4 regions of the Lysinibacillus sp. NPDC093197 genome follow, and region 4 is predicted to be linked to each of the others. Evidence: riboswitches for the same ligand, from Rfam matches in the RefSeq annotation. Region 4 holds a riboswitch; each other region holds the start of a gene.

Region 1 (3,190 bases), on a different contig from region 4:
TTCGATATTGTTTATCCTAGCGTGTTTATATGGGCTTATATTGGCATTGCATTCCATAATCAACTTGATGAATTACTTGTGACGACAGCGGCTCTATTTTTATGTGGCGTCCTAATCGTTGGTATCCGATTTGTCAAAAAAAAACCTGCTCACCGAAAATAAATCGGTAAGCAGGTTTTTCATTTAGCCTTGTTTATCACTTGGCTATTTTATGCTTCATCTAATGAAGTTAAAATGATTGGTTTATCTTTTGTAACAATAATTGAATGCTCAATTTGGGCAACTAATGATTTGTCAGGTGTAATAAATGTCCAGCCATCACCAGCTTCAACGATATGTTCTGCTTTCGCAGAAATAAACGGCTCAACTGCTAGCACCATACCTTCTTTCATAATTGTTGAATCCCAAGCATCGTAATAATTTAAAATATGGTTTGGCTCATCATGTAATGAACGACCTAATCCATGACCTGTTAAATTCATAATAACAGTTAAATCATTTGCATAAGCTTCACGCTCTACAGCTTTCCCAATTTGGTTTAATTTAGAACCTGCTTTTACTTTTGTCATAGCGCGATCAAAGGCACTTTTTGCTACGTGACAAAGTTTTTCTTTATCCTCGTAACCTTCCCCTACAACAAATGAAATACCTGTATCTGCAAAATAGCCATTTAGTGAACCGGATACGTCAATATTTACAATATCCCCTTCTTGTATAACACGTTGTCCTGGAATACCATGGGCAACTTCCTCATTGACACTAATACAAGTGTATCCTGGGAAATCATATTCTCCTTTAGGACCAGAAATAGCTCCTGCTTCAGCAAACATGCGGCCTGCAATTTCATCTAATTCAAGTGTTGTCACACCCGGTTTTGTAGCTACCTTCATTGCCTCACGAATTTCTGCACAAATGCGACCAATTTTTTTAAAGGCTTCAATTTCTTCTTGCGTTTTTACAATCATTTTTAACGTCCCTTTCATCTAATATCTATTCATTAATATAACATAACTTTATATGTCCATAACGCCAAACGCTTTAATTATTCTATGCTAACATTATTTCATAAGTACCATGCAAATAATAATCAGGCCTTTTTTGAAGTTCTTCGACTAAAAAATATTGACCAAATAACATGGAAACCTTGGATGATAAAAAAAATAGCATACTAAGTAACACTTAGCATACTATTTTCTCTTTTAGGACAGTCTTATAGTGTTTAAGATTTTCGCTGCATTAATTGTGGCGCAGCTGTAAATAATAGCACAGCAACAACTGCTGTTAAAATTGTTGCTGGAAGCATGTATGTTCCATTGTAAATGATTGAATAAATCCATGCGTTTTGCTCGCCTGCATACTCTGCAAAGAATACTGCACCTGCAAATGTGTGCGCAAGATAACGTAGGAATCCAGCTAACAACGTACCAATGACAATATAAACGGCCATTTTCTTTTTATTTAAAGCTGTTGCCGCTTTTAATACAGGTTCACGAACGATTGCCGCTAAACCTACTACGGTAAAGGCTACCCCGTAATCTAGTAATCCTTGAAGCCAGTGCACAATATAAGCACCAAACATTGTTTGCATAACACCAATCAATAGCCCGGTTGTGAGCCCTGATAAGAGGCCCCAACGAAATGCTATTAAGATGATTGGTACCATTACTAAGCTTACCGAGCCACCTTGTGCCCATACTTTAAAGGAAATTTGATCGAGTACAAGTCCTACCGCTGCGAAAATTGCAATTTCCACCAGCATGAGTAATCTTTTTTTGTCCATATTATTATTCTCTCCTTTGTTCCGATGTAGGATACAAGAGCAGGAATAGAAATCATTTTGATATGCATGTCAATCCGGCATAAAAAAACGATGCCAGGACAGAGCCTCACATCGTAAAAGTGTCGGTTTCTATCCACATCCCTACGCAAGCGTTAACTTACAGGTTCGAAGAGTAAAGGCATTACGTGCCCAGTCTCAGCTGACATCATCAGCTCCCCTTGTGGTCGTTACATCTAATTTTTTTGTTGAACACCCTCATTGTACGCAAACACTTTTGCAATTACAACCTTTTCAACATTAATTTTTTTGAAACTTTCGAGTTTTCTATGCGTAAATAATTAAAAAGGAGGGACTACTATGGAGAATCCAAAAATTTTATCTGCCTTTAGTTATCTCAGTATTTTTTTTGCACCATTTATCGTTCCGTTAATCGTTTATTTCGTGTCAAAAGATAGCGATGTCAAGAGACACTCCATCAAAGCACTTATTTCTCATTTAATACCGTTTGTCTTTGGTATCATTTTCTTTATCGTCTTTATATTTTCTACTATGTCATTAAACACGTTTGATCCTTCGTCTAATGGGAATACATTTATTATCATATGGTTTGTATCTTTTGGTATTTATTTACTCGTTTCGTTAGGCATAGTCATTTGGAATATTGTCCAAGCTGTACGAGTTATTCGTTAAAATTTAGTACTAAGGAGCTGTCGTATTCATGAAAGTATCGAAAGTAGTTAAAACTGCTATAAAATTAGCGCCCATCGTTATTCCGATTGTCAAAAAAGTGGTCGCAGCAAAAAAAGGAACAACTCCAAACGTAACGACACACAAAAAATAATAGCCAATGGGCTCCTATAACGTAAAAACCCACTTCGCTTTCCTGCGGCGCAACAATCTGTAAGCCGCAGGAGGCTTCGTAGGTTTTTACTTTGTTATACATAAATTGTTTGAGTGACTGGCACTTTTTTGGGGTCTAACCCTACTCCCAGTGCCCTAAGAATTCAGAATTGTTTGAGTGACTGGCACTTATTTTACTTCAAAATGTGTTGTACTATGTCCGCTCAACGTTTTTTCAACGTGTAATACTGCCGGCATAGCAGCCTTTAAATCGGCTACATGTGAAATAACACCAATCATTCTTCCAGAGTCTTGTAAATCAATTAGCGTATCAATCGCTTTATTTAACGCTTCCTCATCCAATGAACCGAAGCCCTCGTCAATAAACATTGTTTCAATACGAATATTACCTTGGAAGCTTTGAATTACATCGGCCATACCTAATGCAAGACTTAATGATGCATTAAACTTCTCCCCACCTGATAATGTTTTGACATCTCTTAATTGATCTGTATACGCATCATAGACATCCAACCCAAGCCCACTTTGCTTCGCATGTTTCTCTAACCG
Region 2 (3,190 bases), on a different contig from region 4:
CGTACTTGACCGTTCAGGAAGTATGTATGGCTCAAAATTAGAGCTAGCGAAAGAAGCGGCCGCACGATCAGTTGAAATGTTACGCGATGAGGATACGCTTGGGTTTATTGCCTTTGATGATCGTCCTTGGGAAATCATTGAAACTGGACCGCTTGGTAATAAAGAGGAAGCAGTCGATACGATTTTATCGGTAACTCCAGGTGGTGGTACGGAAATATATAGTTCACTTGCAGCGGCATATGATAGTTTGGCAGATTTAAAATTGCAGAGGAAGCATATTATTTTATTAACTGATGGACAGTCGCAATCAGGCAATTATGAGGATTTAATTGAAAATGGTAAAGAACAAGGGATTACACTTTCTACAGTGGCGATTGGACAAGATGCAGATGGCAACTTACTACAGTCATTAAGTGAAATGGGTAGTGGTCGTTTTTATGATGTCATTGATGAACAAACAATTCCTTCAATTTTATCACGTGAGACAGCCATGATTTCCCGTACTTATATAGAAGACAATCCATTTTACCCTACAATTTATAATGCAACTGGATGGAATGCACTCTTTGCAAATGGTGTGCCACAAATGAATGCATATATTGGTACGACAGCGAAGCAGGGAGCTGCTGTGATTGCCGAAAGCGAGAAGGAAGACCCTGTATTGGCTCAATGGCAATATGGACTTGGTAAAACTTTCGCTTTCACATCAGATTCGACAGGGAAATGGGCTGGTGACTGGGCAAGATGGCAAGGATGGGGATCATTTTGGCAAACAATCATTTCGCAAATGCTACCAAGTTATAATGATGTAGCCTATGATGTACGTCTTGATACAGATGGCTCATTTATCATCACGGACCCGACAAATGAAGCTGCCTTTTTAGATATTGTCGCTGTTGATGAATCTGGCGAGGAGCTTGATTTGCAGCTTGAAACGATTTCTGCTTCGCAAGTACGTGCAGTCGTCCAAGCTAAACCAGGGTTGATTTTTTTCCGTATTGCTGACGAAGAACAGGCGATTTACCAGGCTGGACTAAGCGTACCGTACAGTGCAGAATATGAATTACGTCCAGTGAATGAAACACTTGTCGAGCAACTAACGAAGCAAACTGGTGGCTCTGTCTTGAAAGAACCACAAGATGTGTTCCGTAAGTTCACTAACAAAGGAGCAGAGCGCCAAAATATTGCAACATGGTTATTATTAACGGGGATGCTATTATTCTTCGTAGATATTACGATTCGACGCTTTGGCTGGAGCTTCATAACAAGGCATAAACAAAAAGAAAAGTCTGTAGAAGAAGCAACTGTACAGTCGGAAGACACGAACGTTGCACAGTTATTAAAAGGGATGAAAAAACGCTCTTAATTAAAAAAACGATAGCACATTGCTAAAAGCGTGTGCTATCGTTTTTTTTATAAACATAGCTACTTCGTAATAAGAAGATGCGATGCGGTTTTCTTTAGACTGCTAGCAATCATAATACCAAGAAATGCCCCAATTAAACTAGATGTAAAAAATGCAGGCATAAAAAATAATGCTCCTACGGACGTTCCCATTAATAACTGCGCATATGGTACAGCGACTAATGAGGCAAGGATACCAGTGCCAAATACTTCACCAATACCAGCAAGCCAGTAGTTGCGACTGTATTTATAAGCAAAGGCTGCACATGCCGCACCGATGACGCTTCCAGGAATCGCTAAAAGAGAGCCTGTGCCTGTTAAAATACGAATCAATGATGTAACTATAGCAACGACGATGGAAGGCATAGGACCTAATAGAATGGCACAGATGACGTTGATCGCATGTTGTACAGGATAAGCACGTGCAATGCCAGTTGGAATGGAGACAAAAATAGAACCTGCTACTGCAATAGCTACTAATAAAGCCATCGTAGTTAGTTTTCGAATAGACATGATAGATACTCCTTTTAGTTTTGTGCGATGAATCGCCGATAGAACCCAGTGAACCGCCGGTAAAATGTGACAAATCGCCGATAGCACTTCCGAAATCGCCGATAAAACCGGACAAATCGCCGGTAGACCTCGCAAAATCACCGATAGCACTGTCTAATGAATACAAAAAAGCCGCTTCCTTGTCACGAAAGGAAGCGGCCTTGCATTTTAAATTACACGAAAGCAAGCGTCGCCACTTCCCTCCGCTAGTGTGAACTAGATCAGGTTCAAAGGGTCCGTATATGAGCATATACGTCTCAGCCTTGTAAAGACTCCCCTAGTGGTGTTAAACGATTTAATTTTTCGATAATAAATGTACCATATTACAAATAATTGTCAATGGACTAATTTGCATCAGGCTGCATAAGATGCGGCGCCTTTTTCAATGTCCAAATAAGCGCTAGTAAGAAGCATGTCATTAAAATAATTGCCCCAAATATATACGGGCTGTTCATATTCCAATCGAATAAAAGACCCGCAAGTGCAGGACCAATCATATTTCCAAGGCTCATATAGGCATTGGTAAGTCCAGCGGCTAAACCTTGTTCATTGCCAGCAAGTTTAGAAATCAGTGTGTTGACGGCTGGGCGAATCAGTGTTGTTGCCGTTGAGAAAATCGTTGCGACAACTAAAATAAGTGCGAAGCCAGAAACAAATAATATTAGGAAAATAGCTACAGCAGCAATAAATAAATTGACTAATACAACTTTCATTTCCCCAAAGCGTTTAAAGAGTGGTGTTATGATGAACATTTGCACAACAACACCAAATGCGCCACCGACAGTTAAAATGATCGCAATATCAGTAGGTGTGTAGTTAAATTTGTCTGTCACAAATAATGATAATGTCGTTTGGAAATTGGCGATGCCGAACGAGAACACTAGCATAATAACCAACATAACAAAGTATGGCATTTGGACTGAACGTGCCATCTGCCTCACGAGATTGTCTTGCTTTTGTGCTTTCTGAGCTGCACTTGGTTTTGTAGAAGGTAATAACAACAATGAAAGGATAGAGGCAATAATAGCAGCTCCTCCAGCCATAAAAAATGGGAAATGCAAACTAACTTTAGATAGGAATCCACCAATACCTGGTCCAATCATAAAACCAAGAGACATAGCGGCACCTAACATGCCCATTCCTTTACCTCGTTCTTCATACGTTGTGATATCTGCTACAAACGCCATAATTGGAGGTGCTACAAAGGCAGAACCTAAACCTCCTAAGAATCGAG
Region 3 (3,190 bases), on a different contig from region 4:
AAGCAACTTGCAATTCAGTAGCTGTATGGACAGAAACACCAAGGATCATTTGTCCAATTTTTTGTCGTACTAGTGAGACGGGATAATCATCTTGACCTATGTGAATACCATCTGCATTAAGCTTAAGGGCAAGGTCGATATCATCATTGACGATAAAGGGAACGTTATATTTCCTGCATAGATTTTGGCATTGACGTGCAAAATGCTCGTAGTGCTCATTCGTCAATGCATGTTGTCCTTTTTCACGAAATTGAAACATCGTAATACCTGCTTGCAATGCTGCCTCAAGTATTTCTAAAGGTTGTCTATTTTTCACATTCGCTGTGCCCATTATAAAATAAAGCTGTAAGTCACTCCTTTTCATGTATGGTCACCTCGCAAGTATCATGAAATTTTTTGTAAGCAAAATGATTTGTTGGTCCATTGCCATTTCCAATCGATAAATCATGGCTAATAGCTAATTGAATAAATTTTTTCGCTTCAATAATTGCTTGTTTTAAAGGTTTTTTTTGACCAATAAAAGCGGTTAATGCAGCAGAAAATGTACATCCCGTTCCATGCGTGTTTTTCGTTGCAATTCGAGTAGATTGCATTGAAAATGATTCGCCATCTTCAAAAAATACATAATCTGTTGCAAAATGATCGTCATGTAAATGTCCGCCTTTGATAATGACACATTGAACACCTAATTTTAATAATGATTGAGCAGCTTGCTGAATGTCTGATAAATTGTTTATTTTTCTAGCAGTAAGTGTCTCTGCTTCTGGAATATTAGGCGTTACGATTGTAGCAAGAGGTAATAAATCTTTTTTTAATGCCTCAACTGCTTCTTGTTGTAATAAGTTTTCTCCTCCTTTTGCAATCATTACAGGATCAACGATAAGCGGAATATTTAAATTAGACAGAGCTCGTGCAATTGTATGAATAATATCTGAAGAAAAAAGCATTCCTGTTTTTATTGCACTAATTGAAAAATCATCCAGTAGTGAATGAAGTTGTTTATTTACAAAAGCATGTTCAATTGGAAGTACACCGTTCACTCCTAATGTGTTTTGTGCTGTTAAAGCAGTTATAACGGATGTCCCGAATACGTCTAATTCCTGAAATGTTTTTAAATCAGCTTGGATACCAGCTCCACCACCGCTATCTGAGCCGGCTATTGTTGTTACAATATGCATTATTTTTCACCGTCCTTGGATAAACGGTGTAATTCATTTAAGACCGAAACTGCAAAATCACCGTTATATGGCGCGGATGAAGCGGCATGTTCAGCAACTTTTTTATAGCACGTTAATGTATTGCACAACTGAGAAAATGGCTCATTACCTGCAATATAAGCTGCACAGCAAATGGCACTTAACAAACAACCAGTTCCTGTAACTTCTGTCATTCGAGCATGTCCACCAATAATCCATTGGGAGTGCTCTCCGTCAGTTATAAAATCTTTTTCACCAGTTACAATAACAATACAATTATATTTTTTAGAAATTTCTTTTGCTTTATCTTTAACAGAAATTGAACCGCTACCACTATCTACTCCTTTTTGTTGCCAATGAACATCAGCAATAGCGGCAAGCTCACCGATATTACAACGAATAACAGCAAAATGAACGGCTTCTAATAATTGCTGTATCGCTTGTTTACGTAAATTTGTTGCTCCAACACCAACTGGGTCCAAAATAATCGGTACACCTAGCGCATTTGCCTTTTTTCCAGCAAGTAACATCGATTCTTTTGTACGGGTAGTAAGCGTGCCAATATTAATCAATAAGGCTGATGCAATCGATACCATCTCCTCAACTTCCAGAGATTCATCTGCCATTACAGGCGAAGCACCAATTGCTAATAAGCCGTTTGCTTGAAAATTTGCCACAACATAATTTGTAATACAATGAATGAGTGGTCGTTTTTTACGAATAGTTTGAAAAATCATCGTAGTCCTCCTTTTTTTGGACGGACGTAAGCATGCAAAAAAGCTCTTTTTTTCGTGCGAAATATACACGTAAAAAGAGCTTATCATCAATAATAAGATGTGTGTTGCTCCCTACGTCAGTATTAACTAACAGGTTCAAAGGGTCAGGTTTTACCTTCTCAACTCGTTATGAGTCCCCCCGCAATCATGAAGTTTTTAGTTGTCCAAAATGTAACATACCTATCCACAGTATTCAATAGCATTTTATCATTATCTGGAAAGCAGTGACTGATGCCATATAATAAACCATGATAATTGTCATGACTTTCTTAAAATAAGGTTCATCCATTGAAAATAATAAAAAATGAGTTTTATAATAAACCTAGCAATAAGGAGGCAGTTATTATGAAAAGACAGGATTTAATCGCACCAGAATGGTATAACATTGTTGAGGAGATTGAGAAATATGCTCAGGACCCAACTAAAAATGCATTAATTGTTTATAATAATCATGAAGAAATTCAACATATTACATATGCAACTTTACTTGAAAAAGCAAATCAGGCGGCCCATGTATTTACTTCGCAGGGACTAACAAAAGGCGATGTGCTTTTAGTTATGGTTCCAAGATCTGTCGAGGCATATATCGTCTACATAGCGGCATTAAAAGCGGGCTTAACGATTATCCCTAGTTCGGAAATGTTGCGTACAAAGGATATTGAATACCGAATTACACATGCAAATGCAAAAGGAATAATTGCCTACGAGCCATATATTGAGCAATTTGACGAAGTGAAAAACTTAAAGGGTATTTTGCAATATGTTATTGGTCATGCTCATACACCATGGCAACCGTTGCTTGAAAAAATGGAGGAGCATCCTACAGACTATACGAATCCTACACCGACAAAAAGTACTGACAATGCTTTTTTAGCCTATACAAGTGGAACAACTGGCAATCCTAAGGCGGCTGTTCATACACATAGCTGGGGTTACGCTCATTTACGGACAACGGCACCGAATTGGTTAGGTGTTCAAGAAAATGATATAGTATGGGCTACTGCGGCGCCCGGTTGGCAAAAATGGATTTGGAGTCCATTCCTAGCAACTTTAGGAAGTGGTGCTACGGCATTTGTTTATAAAGGCAAATTTGATGCGTCAACTTATTTGTCATTGCTTGAAAAATTTAAAGTAAATGTATTATGTTGTACACCGACAGAGTATCGTTTTATGGCAGCACTCAATAATTTACAGGACTATAATTTAAGCGAGATTCGC
Region 4 (3,190 bases):
GTCATCTCGCTGCTGTGCACCAGGATGACCTTTAGCTAAATCCGCTGCATGTGCCGCAATTTTATATGTGATAACACCTACACGAACATCTTCTCGATTTGGTAACCCTAAGTGCTCCTTCGGTGTTACATAGCACAGCATCGCTGTTCCAAACCAGCCAATCATTGCAGCGCCAATTGCTGATGTAATGTGATCATAGCCAGGAGCAATATCCGTCGTTAGAGGACCCAATGTATAAAATGGCGCTTCTTTACAAACTTCTAATTGCTTGTCCATATTTTCCTTAATAAGATGCATTGGCACGTGCCCAGGTCCCTCTACCATCACTTGTACATCGTGCTTCCAAGCAATTTGCGTTAACTCCCCTAGCGTTTCAAGCTCTGCGAACTGCGCCTCGTCATTGGCATCTGCAATTGAGCCAGGTCGTAATCCATCCCCTAACGAAAAGGCAACATCATACGTTTTCATAATTTCGCAAATTTCTTCAAAATGAGTATATAAGAAATTTTCTTGATGATGGAATAGACACCACTGTGCCATAATTGAACCTCCACGCGAAACAATACCCGTTACACGATTAGCTGTAAGCGGTACATAGCGCAGCAATACACCTGCGTGAATCGTGAAGTAATCAACCCCTTGTTCAGCTTGCTCGATTAGCGTGTCACGATACACCTCCCACGTTAAATCCTCAGCAACGCCATTTACCTTTTCAAGCGCCTGATAAATTGGCACTGTTCCAACAGGCACAGCAGCATTACGAATAATCCATTCGCGAGTTGTATGAATGTGCTTCCCAGTAGATAAATCCATAATATTATCAGCACCCCATCGTGTTGCCCATGTCATTTTTTCAACTTCCTCAGCGATGGATGAAGTAACAGCTGAATTTCCAATATTGGCGTTAATTTTCACGTGGAAGTTACGGCCGATAATCATCGGTTCCGCCTCAGGATGATTTATATTAGATGGCATTATAGCACGCCCTGCCGCAATTTCTGCACGTACAAATTCTGGTTTTAAATTTTCGCGAATCGCTACAAATTCCATTTCTGGCGTAATAATTCCTTGTCTTGCATAATGAAGCTGTGTCACATTACAGCCTTTTTTCGCACGTAAAGGTTTGCGAGAAAGCTTTGGAAAAACATTTTCCTTTATGCGCGGGTCATCCGCGTTGCGGAATCCATTATCCTCGGGCTTAATGGTACGTCCCTCGTATTCCTCTACATCGCTCCGTTCTTTAATCCACGCACGACGCAAAGCTGGTAAACCTTTTGTAATATCGACTTTGTAAGTTGGATCTGTATAAGGGCCACTCGTATCATAAACTCGTATAGGTGCGTTATTCTCTTCACCAAAGCTACCCGTTGTGGGGCTTAGCTTAATTTCACGCATTGGCACTAATATATCTGGACGTGATCCTTCTACATATACTTTTTTACTTCCGTCAAAGCTTGTCATAATGTTCATGTTTTTTTCGCTAACTGTTGTCATTTACTATTCCGCTCCCTTTTACGTAAATTATTAAAAGGACCGAATCTAGCCCACTCCAACAAGTAGCATTACAAATAAAAAGCCGAATCCAAAAAAATATTGGATCCGGCTGTACATGTAAGGTTACATTTATCGCAAAGTTCAAGGAGTGCGAAGTTCATTAACTTTCCCACGCTGGTATGAGCCAGATCAGGTCCAAAGGGTCAAGAAACCTCAATGCGTTTCCCTCTCAGCCCGACTCATCGGACTCCCCTAGTTAAGCTATTCAGTTTGATGCTAGTGTAACAGATATTCCTAATAGATGGAAGCCATTAAGTAAATAGTATTTCTGCCATATAAATTACGATTGTTACTGTAATACAGCTAACAATTGTTGAAAAAAGCACCGTTTGTGCAGCGGTTTCTGACCCTAAATCATATTCTAGAGCTAGACTCGAGCTATTACGTGAAGTTGGGAATGCACTCGCAATAAAGAGCGATTGGGCCACAACGCCATCTAAGCCGAGGACAAAAATGATAAGCAATGCAACAGCTGGACCTACTACAAGTCGTGTAAAACAGCTGACAAACACAGTTCTATTGAACATTGATTTAATTTCAAGCTGAGATAGTTGCGCACCGAGCGTAATAAGAGCAACTGCGATAAACCCATCAGCAACGTGGTCAATTGGAATACGGATAAATTGGGGAATGCCAATATTAAAGAAATTCATTGCCACACCGATAATGAGCGCATGAATAATCGGCATTTTCAGGAAGTCCTTCACAATGGCCATACCTGATTTAGTTGAAGAAATTAAATTATATAATCCATATGTATAGGTCGTTACATTTTGAAAAATAACGAGAATAACTTGAATGGCCACCCCAATTGGTTGTGTCACAAAAATCATTTGTGCCACCGGAATGCCATAGTTACCAGAGTTAATGAGTACAACACTATTTTTAAATACCGCTGCCTCTGTTTTCTTTAAACCTAGCCCCTTCGCTATAAAATGACTAAGCACCATTTGACTCCCAATAAAGAGCACAATAAATAATGCCACTTCACCGAGCACCGATAGTTCCACGCTCGTTTCATATAAATTTACAAATACGGCTGCTGGCATAAAACAATATGTAATAAGCTGGGATAGCGCTTTTAAATTAAATTGAAATTTCCTCTGTAAAAACGCACCAAGTACAAGCAACACTAAAATAGGCGCAACAATTTTAAAGAAAATCATACCGAGATACATCATGGAGGCGCCCCCCTTTCATCTTTCTATAGTAAAACTGTTCCCAAACTGGGTCAATGCCCTCTCCGCTCTACCGTTTACATAAAAAGAGACTGTCCTTGGAAAAGGACAGTCTCAACATGTCTACAAAAGCATCAAGAAGTTTTACCGGCGGTTTCTCAAAGGTTATCGACGGTTTCAGAGGGTGTATCGGCGATTCCCCCACGTTTATCGGCGATTTCCGAGGGTTTACTGGCGATTTCCTCGGGATATTCACTTTGCTTTGTAGAAAATTCAATAGCTTAATTATGCAAGTTTAAATCGATTCACGACTTCTTGTAGCTCTTTAGAGATTTGGTTCATATTGTTAATTGATTCTGCAACCTTTTGCATTTCTGCCTGTTGATCCACAGCAGATGCACTTACTTGTTCAGCAGAAGCTGCAGTTTCCTCTGAAACGGCAGAAATACTTTGAATCG

Evidence for each region. A riboswitch is a leader RNA that binds a small molecule or an ion and turns the genes downstream of it on or off. The one in region 4 is predicted to bind thiamine pyrophosphate.
Region 1: another riboswitch for thiamine pyrophosphate. It lies ahead of thiT (energy-coupled thiamine transporter ThiT); the one in region 4 lies ahead of thiC (phosphomethylpyrimidine synthase ThiC).
Region 2: another riboswitch for thiamine pyrophosphate. It lies ahead of thiW (energy coupling factor transporter S component ThiW); the one in region 4 lies ahead of thiC (phosphomethylpyrimidine synthase ThiC).
Region 3: another riboswitch for thiamine pyrophosphate. It lies ahead of thiM (hydroxyethylthiazole kinase); the one in region 4 lies ahead of thiC (phosphomethylpyrimidine synthase ThiC).

The regions. Positions count from the first base shown of each region.
Region 1 is NZ_JBIVOH010000010.1:55,356-58,545, forward strand. Features, by position in the region: gene ACIP9G_RS20470 (hypothetical protein) at 1-162, shown strand, start outside; gene map (type I methionyl aminopeptidase) at 210-965, opposite strand; gene thiT (energy-coupled thiamine transporter ThiT) at 1,220-1,780, opposite strand; TPP riboswitch at 1,902-2,009, opposite strand; gene ACIP9G_RS20485 (magnetosome magnetite crystal formation protein family) at 2,138-2,470, shown strand; gene ACIP9G_RS20490 (hypothetical protein) at 2,499-2,621, shown strand; gene ACIP9G_RS20495 (AAA family ATPase) at 2,810-3,190, opposite strand, start outside.
Region 2 is NZ_JBIVOH010000008.1:195,187-198,376, forward strand. Features, by position in the region: gene ACIP9G_RS18900 (VWA domain-containing protein) at 1-1,366, shown strand, start outside; gene thiW (energy coupling factor transporter S component ThiW) at 1,426-1,917, opposite strand; TPP riboswitch at 2,138-2,245, opposite strand; gene ACIP9G_RS18910 (MFS transporter) at 2,301-3,190, opposite strand, start outside.
Region 3 is NZ_JBIVOH010000006.1:119,513-122,702, reverse strand. Features, by position in the region: gene thiE (thiamine phosphate synthase) at 1-364, opposite strand, end outside; gene thiD (bifunctional hydroxymethylpyrimidine kinase/phosphomethylpyrimidine kinase) at 351-1,178, opposite strand; gene thiM (hydroxyethylthiazole kinase) at 1,178-1,933, opposite strand; TPP riboswitch at 2,025-2,123, opposite strand; gene mbcS (acyl-CoA synthetase MbcS) at 2,318-3,190, shown strand, end outside.
Region 4 is NZ_JBIVOH010000011.1:13,612-16,801, forward strand. Features, by position in the region: gene thiC (phosphomethylpyrimidine synthase ThiC) at 1-1,494, opposite strand, end outside; TPP riboswitch at 1,644-1,758, opposite strand; gene ACIP9G_RS21000 (AEC family transporter) at 1,806-2,735, opposite strand; gene ACIP9G_RS21005 (methyl-accepting chemotaxis protein) at 3,018-3,190, opposite strand, start outside.